Linked DNA regions of Ferrimicrobium sp.. The protein of the gene in region 3 interacts with the protein of the main gene of each other region in a pairwise test. Links are inferred from orthologs where the notes say so. Each region holds a gene or a part of one and is shown on either strand. Other genes may lie near its edges.

Evidence for each region. The genes of interacting proteins can lie anywhere in the genome.
Region 1: the proteins of M7Q83_RS02730 (region 3) and M7Q83_RS09885 interact in binary tests that used the Escherichia coli proteins (3 or more experiments, as listed by UniProt). The link is inferred for Ferrimicrobium sp. from one-to-one orthologs.
Region 2: the proteins of M7Q83_RS02730 (region 3) and sufU interact in binary tests that used the Escherichia coli proteins (3 or more experiments, as listed by UniProt). The link is inferred for Ferrimicrobium sp. from one-to-one orthologs.

What each region holds. Positions count from the first base shown.
Region 1 is NZ_DAHXOI010000014.1:45,559-49,779, reverse strand. Bases 688-3,594 are described here. They hold M7Q83_RS09885 (sulfurtransferase TusA family protein), read right to left. Parts: upstream 2,306-3,594; coding sequence 2,069-2,305; downstream 688-2,068. Other genes in these bases: M7Q83_RS09880 (hypothetical protein), read right to left, coding at 3,584-3,594; M7Q83_RS09890 (DsrE/DsrF/DrsH-like family protein), read right to left, coding at 1,609-1,992; M7Q83_RS09895 (4Fe-4S dicluster domain-containing protein), read right to left, coding at 890-1,609; M7Q83_RS09900 (heterodisulfide reductase-related iron-sulfur binding cluster), read right to left, coding at 688-893. In the rest of the region: more of M7Q83_RS09900, read right to left, coding at 1-687; more of M7Q83_RS09880, read right to left, coding at 3,595-3,817; M7Q83_RS09875 (glutamine synthetase family protein), read right to left, coding at 3,902-4,221. UniProt on the Escherichia coli protein: Sulfur carrier protein involved in sulfur trafficking in the cell. Part of a sulfur-relay system required for 2-thiolation during synthesis of 2-thiouridine of the modified wobble base 5-methylaminomethyl-2-thiouridine (mnm(5)s(2)U) in tRNA.
Region 2 is NZ_DAHXOI010000001.1:251,136-255,292, reverse strand. Bases 688-3,530 are described here. They hold sufU (Fe-S cluster assembly sulfur transfer protein SufU), read right to left. Parts: upstream 2,416-3,530; coding sequence 1,960-2,415; downstream 688-1,959. Other genes in these bases: M7Q83_RS01120 (SufS family cysteine desulfurase), read right to left, coding at 2,424-3,530; M7Q83_RS01130 (phosphodiester glycosidase family protein), read left to right, coding at 698-1,891; M7Q83_RS01135 (HAMP domain-containing sensor histidine kinase), read left to right, coding at 688-701. In the rest of the region: more of M7Q83_RS01135, read left to right, coding at 1-687; more of M7Q83_RS01120, read right to left, coding at 3,531-3,674; Fe-S cluster assembly ATPase SufC, read right to left, coding at 3,656-4,157. UniProt on the Escherichia coli protein: A scaffold on which IscS assembles Fe-S clusters. Exists as 2 interconverting forms, a structured (S) and disordered (D) form. The D-state is the preferred substrate for IscS.
Region 3 is NZ_DAHXOI010000002.1:206,964-211,145, forward strand. Bases 625-3,492 are described here. They hold M7Q83_RS02730 (aminotransferase class V-fold PLP-dependent enzyme), read right to left. Parts: upstream 2,692-3,492; coding sequence 1,558-2,691; downstream 625-1,557. Other genes in these bases: M7Q83_RS02720 (hypothetical protein), read right to left, coding at 701-994; M7Q83_RS02725 (hypothetical protein), read right to left, coding at 1,056-1,538; kynU (kynureninase), read right to left, coding at 2,748-3,492. Outside these bases: redox-regulated ATPase YchF, read right to left, coding at 1-243; more of kynU, read right to left, coding at 3,493-3,965. UniProt on the Escherichia coli protein: Master enzyme that delivers sulfur to a number of partners involved in Fe-S cluster assembly, tRNA modification or cofactor biosynthesis. Catalyzes the removal of elemental sulfur from cysteine to produce alanine.

The sequences.
Region 1 (4,221 bases), on a different replicon or contig from region 3:
ACATCAGGGTCGGCCTCCTCCTTCATCACTTCGATCTTCCTCAACGTTGCAAAGGAGCGGGTGAAGTCGCGCTGCACGAGGATATGACGAAAGCCAAACCCACAACAATCGAAGAAGGTGGAGTAACTCCGTAGATCAGCACCCAGCGCTAGAACAAGTCCACTCACCGCAGCGGTTCGCTGACCGTGATAGACATCTGGATCGAAGATCGCATCGCCTTCGACAAGTTTGTAGTAATGACATGCCGGATGAACCGTTACCGCGATGCCAGAGACATCTCGTACCGCCCGAGCACTGATCTCATCACGCACCGCATAGAGCCACTCCGAATAATGAATGATCTCCTCTGGCAACACCAACTGCTTGCCAAGCCGATGGAGCACCTTGGTCACCTGCTGACGGAGCGCCCCATCGTGGAGCAGCTCCGCCCGAACCTCCTTATAGTGCCCGTACGAGGTCCCACAATGGATGAGCGGGAAGTTCCCCGTCTCATAGGCCGCCGCAAAATTCCTCACCGCTACTGCTGCCTGCGCCGCCTGGTTCGACGTCGCCGACGCATAGTAGTTCCATGCGGTACAGGAGGTTTGATCTTCCGGGTCGATATAGTCGTAGCCGAGCTTACGCATCAACCAAAAGATCGAGGTAGAGTAGCCGGGAATGTGACCGCATTGGCCACACGACTTGTGGTGCCAGAGGTTTGCCTTCTGAATTTTCTTGATGACCCCATACTTCGTGGGCACCTCTACAAAATCGCCGGTAATCCTCTGTACGACAAGCTCTCCCTCCGCCTCCAACTCGAAGAGCCGCTCATGAAAATCCTCAGAACGCCGATCTGGAGCCCGTTCAAACTTCTCTTTCTTACCAAGAATTACTGAGACCGCACCATCACTCATATCTCTATCCCCTCCTCCTCTAACTTCTCTTCCATAATTTCCTCAAGAATCATATGAATTCCTTGATCTACCTGTGCAATCATGTCCAATGCCCCAGTCTCTAGCCAGATGACGTAGAGCTCTACCAACGTTCGATCAGCCACCTTCCAGCCGGTCGTTGTGGTGTGCATCGTCTCAGGAGGGAGCATCCTGCGCCACAGATCGAGGTTCTCTGAGACATCTTTGACTTCAGGGCCCCAGTCGGGAAATGCATCAGGTTGGAGCATGTCGGGAGAGACTTGGGTTCCTGTCGACATGATCTTGTAAATGATTCGGGAGTACCCAGCGAGAGCATCCTTCGCCGAATGGAGACCTTCCTTGACCGCAACTTCACGCATAATAGTTATGACCCCCCCTGGGTTATTGCCCCTAGGGCATCGCAGACAAGAAAAACACTGTGAACATTCCCAGATGTCCTCCTGCATCTGCTGGAACATCAGGTCAATATCACGTCGGGCTGCCGCTTGGGCAATCCTGCGTGGTGAGAAGTCGTAGAAACGCGCAGAAGGACAGGCGGCCACGCAGATTCCACACTCATAGCAACCATAGAGGTAGTCCCCAAAGCGTGAATCGGCCATGACCTGCCCGATGAGCCGCTCCTTCTCCTCGCGCTCGACATCCATATGACCGGCTACATGATCTCTCTTCATGTAGGGGTCGAGGGTCGTCGCTGGCATTAGAACGACACCACCGCATCCGCATTCATGGCAAGATCATTGAACGCGGCACCACCGATCATCTCCACCCCATCGATCAAATCCTCAATCACGAGATCATTCAGATCGAGTGAGGGCTGACAGACCCAAAGACGTACGCCGAGATCCGTTGCCTGTTTCACAAAGTAGGAGAGGCGTTGGCCTCGATCACCTTTTGGACCAATCTTGTCAACTACCGTCTTCTTGAGGAGCTGAGGACCGTACATCGTGAAGTAGATCCCCACCTCCACCTCCATCGCAGCAGCGGACGCTGCCAAGAAGAATGGGGTAGCACAACGACCAGGATCGTCCTCACCGTGCGTCTGCACATAGAGCACTTTCCCCTCGAACTCACCGGTCCACATCTTTACTCCCCCCTCATTGATCGTGCGACACAAACACTCAAAGCTACCGATAACCGAATTTGAAAAGGACTAAGGTTTAGCCGCCACGTTTCAGTAGGACATGAAATACATCGCCTTCTTTGGTGATCCCCAACAGCTCATTACCTGTCCTGGATGTCCACGCATTCATGTCCGGCTCCACCCCAGGATCAGTCGCGAGAAGCTCAAGCACCTCGCCTGGTTGCAGCTTTTTAATGGCCTGTGACGTTTTTATCACGGGCAACGGGCACTGCAGTCCTGTGCAATCCAAAATCTCAGCCGGATTCTCAACCATACGCCCCCCTCTTGGCACACCTCGTACTACGTATCCGATCTCCCCTAGGATCAGACCACGCCATACTGATGAGAACATGCGCATTCACGCACGTCTACACCTAATCTCGTCACAATATCACAGTGCAGTGACGTTTGTGTGAATTTCAAAAACTTTTCTGGCATTTCGCGTTTCCGGCGCCCTTGATCCGGGTAACGCTCATTCGCGTCGTCCCGGGCGTCTTGGCTTTCGCCACCTGTTCGCGCCCAACAACCCCAAGAGATCATGGATCGCACTGCGTGTCTTCTTGGCGATAGCGATACTGTTGGGGCATGGTTTGGCCACCGTCTTGCATCGTACGCCGGTACCCAGCGAGCGCTATGGTGAGGTACTCCTTACCCTGCCGAACCCTCACGCTGCATCAATCGGCTGCAAAATGTTCGCTACTCAGGCGGGCACGAACCAATCATGTCCATCGGACCCACACTGGAGATTCCGAAGAGCACCTGCTCAGAAGTAGAACGTCACCATCCGTATAAGCGACTCGGCATCAGTGCTCGTCATGGCCCCGCTCCGAGTCAACCAGGGACATAGCCTCGACACCGAATGGATCCAACAATCACGCTTCTGAGATCACGTTGATCTCTGGCCGAATCCTCGGCAAGGGACGACGTTTGTGGGGCAAGCATTTTGGGTGATCATCCGCTGAAAGCCCCTGATACCATGGGCGTAGCCACACGTATGGACGGTGGATCGATCTCAGCGCTCTTCGCACAGGACAACTAAGGTTCCAGCTCCCGGGTAGAGCGCTTCAGACTGCCACGGTGTCCAATGGGTCGACGATTGCGTGATCACCCCTATCCACTACCTCCAACTAATGGTTGACGGGCGATGATGCTAGAATCGCCCGCACTAGGCTCGCCGGCACTAGGCTCGCCGGCACTAGGCTCGCCGGCACTAACGTTCACGGTACTACCAAACGACCCAGACAGTGTCATCGGACAACACGGTTGTCTACGAAGCTGGCGAACTGGCATCCGGTTGGTCGCCAGGACCCGACACGCTAGCGCACCTCAACCACCTCAGCGCCAGCGTCCCTTGGCACCTCATCGCCGACAGTCGATCCCGACTACTTCGCCCGTCAAGTGGTACATCGGTCCGTCTATCCACACCGGATAGCTGGCCAAAGTCTCAGAGCACCAGCGGATAGAACGGCCCGGATCATCGCATGAACCAAGTCCACAAGTACGACCTGTACTGCAAGTCAAGCGACACCGTTATCTCGCTATCGTTATCTCGCTATCGGTCGTGGCGCAGATAGGCTCCGGCGGCAGCCCGCAAATAGAGCACTCCGATCCCAACTGCGACCACCACTGGGATCAGGCTCCAACTCGCATGGAGATAGAGTCCACAGACAGCACCGGCCACCATCCACATCAGCGCGAGCCCCACGAGCAGCAACGGAGAGGCATTGCGCCTTCCGACCTCATAGGTCGCCCCTGGCGTATCTGGCCGAGCATGTGCTGGTGTCATGCGAGTAACTTACCCCTTCTTCGACGGCAATGTCCGCACTACACCAAGAGCTTTACCGAGCTGTTACACCCCAGAAACATGACGCTAGCGGCTACCGAGATAGCGTTGTTGCTCCCAGTCACTGACGTATCCCTGCGACGCCTCCACCTCGGCCATCAGATCCTCGCTATAGCGGTTGATCAGACGGTCGTCAAAACAATCGACCAGCTGATCATCGGCGGCGAGTTCGCGAATCGCCTGTTCTAAGCTGCGTGGTAACTGCGTTGGTGCTGTCTCGACCTGGGCGAGGCCAACACCTTCGACGCTCTCCTCCAATGGGGCCGGCAGCTTCGCCTGCCCGGCGACCCCGATCTCAGCGGCAGCGAGCAGCGCGGCGATTACCAGATAGGGATTCGCCGATGCGT
Region 2 (4,157 bases), on a different replicon or contig from region 3:
ATGCATCTCACGAGCTCAAAAGCCCGCTCTCAGCCCTACGTGCCTCTCTTGAGGTCGGGCTCCTCCACAGCGAGTTAACCGATTGGCAACAGACCGCGGGCATCGCCCTTAGGGAGAGCGAACGCATGCAACGTCTGATCGAAGACCTACTCACGCTCGCAAAAGCAGAGGCCAGGGTGCAGGCAGTTCGGGTCACGGTCGACCTTGATGAACTCTGCCGAGACGAGGTTCATCGTATTCGCCGGACCCATCCTGGAGTCAATATCGATATGTCTCGCGTCAGCGCAGTGCGACTACTGGGCGATCCCGAACAGATCCGCAGCATTGTGCGCAACCTCATCGAAAACGCCGTCCGTTACGCGCGAACAACCGTGGCGGTGACCGCCTCGACGACTGGACCATCCGCCATCTTTACGGTCGGCGACGACGGTCCAGGCATCCCCCTGGAACGAAGGGACGCCATCTTCGAGCGCTTCACTCGTCTGGATCCCGCAAGAAGCCGCCTCCAAGGTGGATCAGGTCTCGGTCTGCCAATCGTGCGTAGTTTGGTCGAACTGCTCGAAGGCACTGTCATGGTCGGGAGTTCTGATCTTGGCGGAGCGTACTTTCGGGTGCAGTTGCCGATCCTCGCGCAAGACCAGGTACCATCGGAGGCGGCTAACGTTCTACCATCAGCAACACCATTAAAGGAAAAGGTTTGACACAACTTTTGCAAACACCAACTGTGAAGCAACAACCCAAGCGACACTCACTCGCCTATCGTCGCGTTCGAGCCATTGCCGTAGCCGGAGTGGTCGTCGCTGGGGGCTACGGAGGTGTCGGCATGATCAGCGCACTAGGTGCGCCCGGATCTGCCAGCCTGGGCGTCAAGTTTGTGGAGTGGGTTCGCGGAAACGGTGGTGCGAGCATCGTCCAAACCGCTGAGAATATCTGGTACACAACCCATCAGCCAGCAGTCGGTGGGGAACCACCGAAAGGTTCACTACGACCAGTGGCCAGTGTACGGCAGAGTCAGGTGACGGCTACCTCGAAGATCCTCCCCGCGCCAAAAGCCATCACCCCTATCGCAAGTCCACCGTTGCCCCATGAGGGACAGTGGACCCCAGAGGGCCCACTGATCGATGGCTCCCCGGCCCTCTATGTCACCCTGATGCGACCTGACAAGGTGCACACCTCGCTCGTGGCGGGTGTTGCCTGGATGGACCCCCATCTGGTGAGCTTCCTCCAGTACGCCGGCGCCCAAGAACCCCCGGGCGGAGGGGCCTGGCCCTACATGGCGCCGATCCAAGGATCGCAGGCAAACAACCTTGTCGCAGCCTTCAACTCAGGGTTTCGTATGAGCGATGCACAGGGTGGATACTACGCCTATGGTCGCATGGCAGTCCCGCTACGAAATGGAGCTGCCTCCTTCGTCGTCAACGCCCAAGGTACGGCGACCGTCGAGCAATGGACCCATGGCCAGAATGTTCCCTCATCGATCAAGGTCGTGCGACAGAACCTCGTTCCACTCGTGGAGTCGGGAAAGATCAATCCCGTGGTCTACTCCTCAAACTACCAGGTCTGGGGCACCACCGTGGGCAATCAAGTGCTCGTCTGGCGATCAGGAGTGGGCGTCACCTCCAATGGTGCCATCGTCTACGTCAGTGGGCCAGGACTCTCCGTCCCATCCCTTGCTCGCCTGCTCCAACGAGCCGGTGCCGTAAACGCTATGGAGCTTGATATCAACTCCGCATGGACGAACTTCTTCTATTTCAACCACACGCTCGGTGCACCCGCAAGCCCAACGAATGGTTATCGGTTGGTCTACAACATGGAACGACCGCCACAACGGTACTTTGAGGGAACAGCAAGGGACTTTGTCGCCGTCGTCGCCCGTAAGAACCCGCTCTAAGGTAAGGATCCCCTTCGACACAAAGGGAGCCGCGCCTTCCTCCGATAGAGAGCGGCTCGCCCTAGGCCTTAACCGAGTTGTGCCGCTTCCAACGCGAGCATCAGGGTGTTCCACGGCAACGTCGCGCACTTGATCCGAACCGGGAACTTCACGACCCCTTGCAGCGCAGCCAATTCACCAACGACCCTCAGGTCAACTGGCTCTGGCTCGCCATCGGTCTCCTCGACAGTAATCATTCGCTTGAAACGGCTCACCGTCGCCTTTACCTCAGCAATGGACTGCCCCTTGACCGCCTGTGACATCAGTGAAGCCGATGATCGGGAGATAGAACAACCTTGGCCAGTGATCTTGATGTCCTGAACGACACCATCCTCAACTTGCACATAGATTTTCACCTCGTCGCCACACAGTGGATTGAAGCCCTCTTCAGCATGGACCGTCGGTCCCTCAAGCACTCCCTGATTACGGGGATTCTTATAGTGATCAAGGATAATTTCGCGATACAGATCGTCTAAATCGTTCATCGTCACTCCTAACCGTGAAACAGCTCATAGGCGTCGATCAATGCATCGATCAATGCATCAACATCTCGCTCGTCGTTGTAGAGGTAGAACGAGGCCCTAGCCGTAGCCCCTACCCCCAACTCACGCATGAGCGGCTTCGCACAGTGATGTCCAGCGCGCACACAAACCCCATGTTGATCGAGGACCTGGGCGACGTCGTGAGGGTGAACGTCAGTGAGCTCAAAGGAGAGAACACCCCCTCGTTTGGTCACGTCTTGCGGGCCAAAGATTCTGATACGATCGTCGAGCCTCTCGCGCATCTGCGTCATCGCGTAGCTCGTGAGCCGGCGATCGTGGTTGGTGATGGCGTCCATCCCAACCATCTCAAGATAGTCCAAAGCGACATCCCAGCCCGCAGCCTCTGCGATCGGGGGAGTGCCAGCCTCGAATTTATGCGGGATCTCACCAGCACTGAAACCATCGAGTCGCACATCAGCGATCATCTCACCACCACCAAGGAATGGTTGCATACGTTCAAGGATCTCCGCTTTTGCCCAAAGTGCGCCGATCCCAGTGGGAGCGAGCATTTTATGACCAGTAATGGCTAGACAATCGACGCCAAGCTGACGGACATCCGTAGCAAAGTGGGGTACGAACTGTGCACCGTCGCCAACCACCAGTACACCGTGTTCATGTGCTCGCTCGCTCAACGCGGCAATCGGATTCAACGTTCCAAGCACATTCGACATCAGGGTAACACCAAGGATGCTCGCACGCTCCAGGAGTGCATCCAAGTTGTCAAGCACCAGCAACCCCTCGGCATCAAAGGGAAGATACTCGATGGTAAAACCGAGCTGCTCTTGCAGGATCATCCACGGCACCAGATTGGCATGGTGCTCCATCTCCGTGAGGAGCACGTGGCTATCCGGTGTCAGCAAGACACGCCCAAGACCCTGCGCGACCAAGTTGAGCGCCTCGGTGGCATTCTTGGTAAAGACGATCTCTCGCTCAGGATCGCTTGCACCGATGAATCTGCCAAGGTGCCTCCGAGCGGCCTCATAGATCCCGGTGGCCTCTTCAGCCAAGCCGTAGACTCCTCGGTGCACATTGGCATGCGAGTGGCGATAGTACTGACTCATGGTATCGATCACCACCGCTGGTCGCTGCGACGATGCCGCAGAATCAAGATAGTAAAACGGCCGACTCGCCTGGATATCGGCAAAAATAGGGAAATCCTTCCGGAGCTCGCTGAACTGATCCGTTACTTTGACACTCGCCACTTTTGATATCCCTCTCGTTCTAGATCCTCCACCAACTCCATGCCACCGGATCCAACGATTCGGCCATCGACCGCGACATGAACGGTCGTGGGGGTGAGCCAATCCAAAATGCGCTGATAATGGGTGATCAGAATGACACCCATCTCCTGCTTCGCCTCTCGAACCGTCTCGATACCACGAGCCACCGTGCGCAAGGCATCGATGTCAAGCCCTGAATCGGTCTCGTCCAGAATGGCTAGCTCGGGTTGCATCATCGCCATCTGGATAATCTCGTTCCGCTTCTTCTCGCCTCCAGAGAACCCCTCATTCAAGTAGCGTGACGCAAAGGAGGGGTCAAGTCCTAGACGCTCTAACCACTCAAGAAGGTCAAAACGTACCTCGATCGCTGATACATCAGCCCCGCGTCGCGCCTGCAGAGCCTGACGAAGGAACTGAATCACCGAGACGCCAGGAATCTCCTCGGGATACTGAAAAGCCAAAAAG
Region 3 (4,182 bases):
GGTGGAACTCCCTGAAACAAGTCCCGCGATGTCGGCGACCTGGATATGGGCATAGACGAGTTTCTTCGACTCATGTAACACCGCGAGCTTGTGCAGCCGTTCATCAGGCACAACCGCCTCTCCCACCACGCTCTCCGTGGTCGAGAAGGGATGAGGCGCCACCAAGGTCGCCGACCCCGTGAGCGCGTTATAGAGGGTCGATTTGCCAGCGTTTGCGAGGCCAACCAGGCCGAGACGTTCCATACCCCAAAGCCTACCGCTCAATACCACTTCTCCGAAGGGTGGCGAGACCAGCCCTTGAGGCCGACTAGCCTGTCTCACCTATGTCAAAGAGAACAGTCAAGAGAAAACTGCGGGCCAAGAAGAAGGCGAACCATGGGAAGAAGCCAAACTGCGGCCGAGGCTAATAACGTCCTCGAGATCCCTACGCTGTTCACGGGTTGATCGCCTCACTCTGGGATGACTGGAGAATCTTGCTGGCCTACACAATGATTCGACCCTGTCGCAGAGCAGGTTTGGCCCTGCCAAAGGCAGGGATATTCGGGTACGTCGAGAGTTGACAGACGAGGTAGCCTCGCTCGCCCTATCCCGAATTCGACACCAAATCGGTTCTTTAGTTGCCCAACGCAAGATCGCTGGTGTTCGGGTAGGACGAAGGAGCGTGGCCGTAACAAGGACCACGACCAATTGATAGCTGCGTTCACGCATCAAGCACACTCACCCGCAGGTACGACTGCGCTACAGGTACGAATGGGTAGTCGGAGCGGACCACCAGTCTTGACAGCGTGGCACCTCCTTGACAGCGTGGCACCTCCTTGACAGCGTGGTATCCCCTTGACGGCGTGGCACCTGCTCGACAGAGTGGGACTTGCGGGGTCGCATCAGCCATGACCAACATGCGTGTCCACGATCCGGTCATCTCATCAACCATATGAAAAGTGCTGAAGGAATCGTCTCTACCGGCCCGGGTCGTTGGCGTCTCCTCTTCTGCCACTTCGACACGTCTTTGGATCCAGGTGACGAAGGGGCCGCAGGCACGCAGTAACGATAGCGCGTTAAGGCTTAAAGAGCATCAGGTAAAAGGCGACGAGATACAGTACTACCACAACCTGTTGGGTCCGTAGGACGATGAGGCCTTGTGAGTGGATCTCAACATCGCTACCTCCTACAGCACCTACCTCCGGTGCCGATGCCAAGAGCGCACCCAACTTGCGCTGAGCCGGCCAGCCGCGCGCGGTCAAGAGCCCAAGGGTGATCACCCAAATCGTGACCGCTGCCAAGAACCAAATCTGGCTGATGTCTGCGGCATCACGGACCACCAGCAGGCTAATTCCAAAGACTGGCACGAGGATAACGCACCATTGCGCCAGTGATATCTTCCCATCAAAAAACCGCCGTACCGACTCGCTAGGTCCCAAGTGGGCAGCGTCACGGGCAGTCCATCCCGCCATCGCGTTGGAGCCAAATCCAATCAGTCCTATTCCAACGTGACAGATGAGGAGTACAACATAGAACGGGTTGTTGATCGCTAGATGCACCAGAACACCCTTGAATGCCTCACCTTCGCCATAGCTTCCCTGTCACTTCAGTGACTGCATCGAGCGCATAGTCGATATCGGCGGCATCGAGCGATGCCGCGTAGGAGAAGCGCACCTGGCTCAACGCCTCTTCACGAGCGTAACCAAGGGCGCGCAACACATGCGATGGCTGCATCGCTCCGGAAGCACACGCCGCTCCTGCGGAGGCATAGACGCCTTGCTCGTCCAAGAGAAAGAGAATGTCCTCCGCGCGTAGGCCACGAAAGACTGCACTGGTCATTCCCACCCGGGACTCCTCAGAGCCTACGATGGTAATTCGCTTATCGAGAGCGATTAATCCCCGTTCCAGCCGCTCCTGAAGCGATCGACAGACCTGTCGATGGCGCTCGCTCTCCCTCTCAGCGGTGAGCAACGCATGAACGCCCGCCACTGCAAGTGGGACCGACACCGTTCCAGCGCGCAGGTCATACTCCTGGGCGCCCCCGACCAAGAGCGGTGTGATCTCAACCCCACGTCGTCGAAGCAGCACCACACCCACCCCGACTGGACCGCCTACTTTGTGGGGGCTCAGCACGCCAAAATCAACCCACTCTATCGTCTCTGCGATCCCACCCCAAGGTGCAAGCGCGACAAGGTCAGAGGCCACGAACGCAGAAGGATTGAGTCGCTTGACCAGTGAGCTCAACGCACGAACGGGCTGAATGACCCCCGTCTCGTTGTTCGCTCCCATGATGATCAAGGCGTTAATGGTCTTTGGCGAGGCCTTCAAGGCCTCCATGGCCGGTACTAGATCGACGATTCCTGATGGGGTTATCGGGAGCCAAACGACCCGATCACCCAAGCGCTTCAGTGGTTCCATCGCACAGCTATGTTCAATCGGTGTGGCAAAAATTATGCCAGGTCGCTCGGCAGCTACACGGACTGCCCAGTTCATCGATTCTGTCGCACCAGAGGTGAAGAGAACTTCGTCAGCCGCCACGCCAAAAGCGTGAGCGGCTCGCGTACGGGAGAGTTCAAGCTGATGCTTCGCAGCAGCTCCAGCAGCGTGCCCGGAGGCAGGATTCCCAAGAGTCGCACGCACCGCGTCGACGTACGTCGCTACGACTTCTTTTGACATCGGGGAGGTCGCCGCATGATCGAGATAGACTTCCACGTCTCCTGAGTCTACGGATCCAACCAGCACCGTTACGCTGTAAGCTCAGCCTCTACTCATCGAGTCGCCACCTCGCGAAGCGCCATCACGCCTTCGTAGACCTGTGCGAAACTGGTATAGAGCGGAGACGGAGCAAAACGGATACGATCGGGGACGCGATAGTCCACCAAGACTCGATGATCGACAAAGAGAGCGTGCGAGAAGGCAAGAGCATCGGGGTGCTCGAAGGTGAGATGTCCACCCCGTTGTGCGACCTCGCGCGGCGATGCGAGTCTGAAGCCTTCTGGCGCCAGATAGTCATCGAAGAGCTCGATGGCCAGCTGCGTTTGAGCCATGGACTTACTCCGAAGCCGTTCGATGCCCGCATCACAGACCACACCGAGCGCACCCTTGAGCGCCTGGAGCTGGAGCACCGGGGGCGTGCCGACCAGAAAGCGTGCTATCCCAAGGGCAGGTTCGTATCGTGGCCCCATCTGGAACTGATCGAGGGCAGAGAACCACCCCCAGATTGGCTGGGTGAGCTCACTCTGGAGACGTGCTCGCGCATAGAGAAAGGCCGGTGAGCCTGGCCCTCCGTTCAGATACTTATAGGTACAGCCAACAGCGAAATCGACATCGTCATCGTCCAGAGCAATCGGTACCGCACCGACCGAATGAGAAAGGTCGGCGACCAACATCCCACCAACGCTGTGGATCGTATAGGCGATGCGAGCGAGATCGTTCAGTGCACCAGAACGGTAGTTGACCTGCGACACAACGACGAGCGCCACGTCATCGTCGAGATAGGGTGCAAAATCGTCGACCGAGATCGGATCATTCATTGCGGTGGCCATCAGGCGAAGTTCAAGGCCATGGGCTGCGGCGATCCCCTCAAGGATGTAACGATCCGTAGGGAAGTCATTAGCATCGACCAAAAGCGCACGACGATTTGGAACGAGCGAGAGGGCTGCAAGAATTGTCTTGTACAGGTTCACCGAGGTCGAGTCAGAGACGACGACTTGCCCGGGTGCGGCACCGAGCAGCTCTGAGCCCAAAACGTCACCCAGTTGGGAGCTGAGTTCCGTCCAGTGCTCCCAACCCCGAATCAACTCTTGGCCCCACTCGTCGTCGATAGCAGAGAGTATGGAGGCTCGGGCATCGTGGCTGAGACGACCAAGCGAGTTCCCATCAAGATAATTGATGCCAGGCGTGTCGGAGACGAATCGACCTCGAAACTCTGCAAGCACATCTGACTGGTCGAGCTGGTCGATTCGCTGCGTAACCTCCGCCACCATGAGCCACCCCTCTCTTCAAAGGATCTACCCTAGCGAGACAGCAGCCCGCTCCCCACCTCGCTCGAATCGGCCCTTGTCGTTAGCACCACGCACCCACTCGACACGCCAACGCCTCCGCTAGGACGATTGAGATCACAATGATCGACACCTGCCTTCTCTGTCCTATGCACCGTGCGCGTTGCTGTCAACAGCATGACAGCTTCTCTGCTCGTGTAGC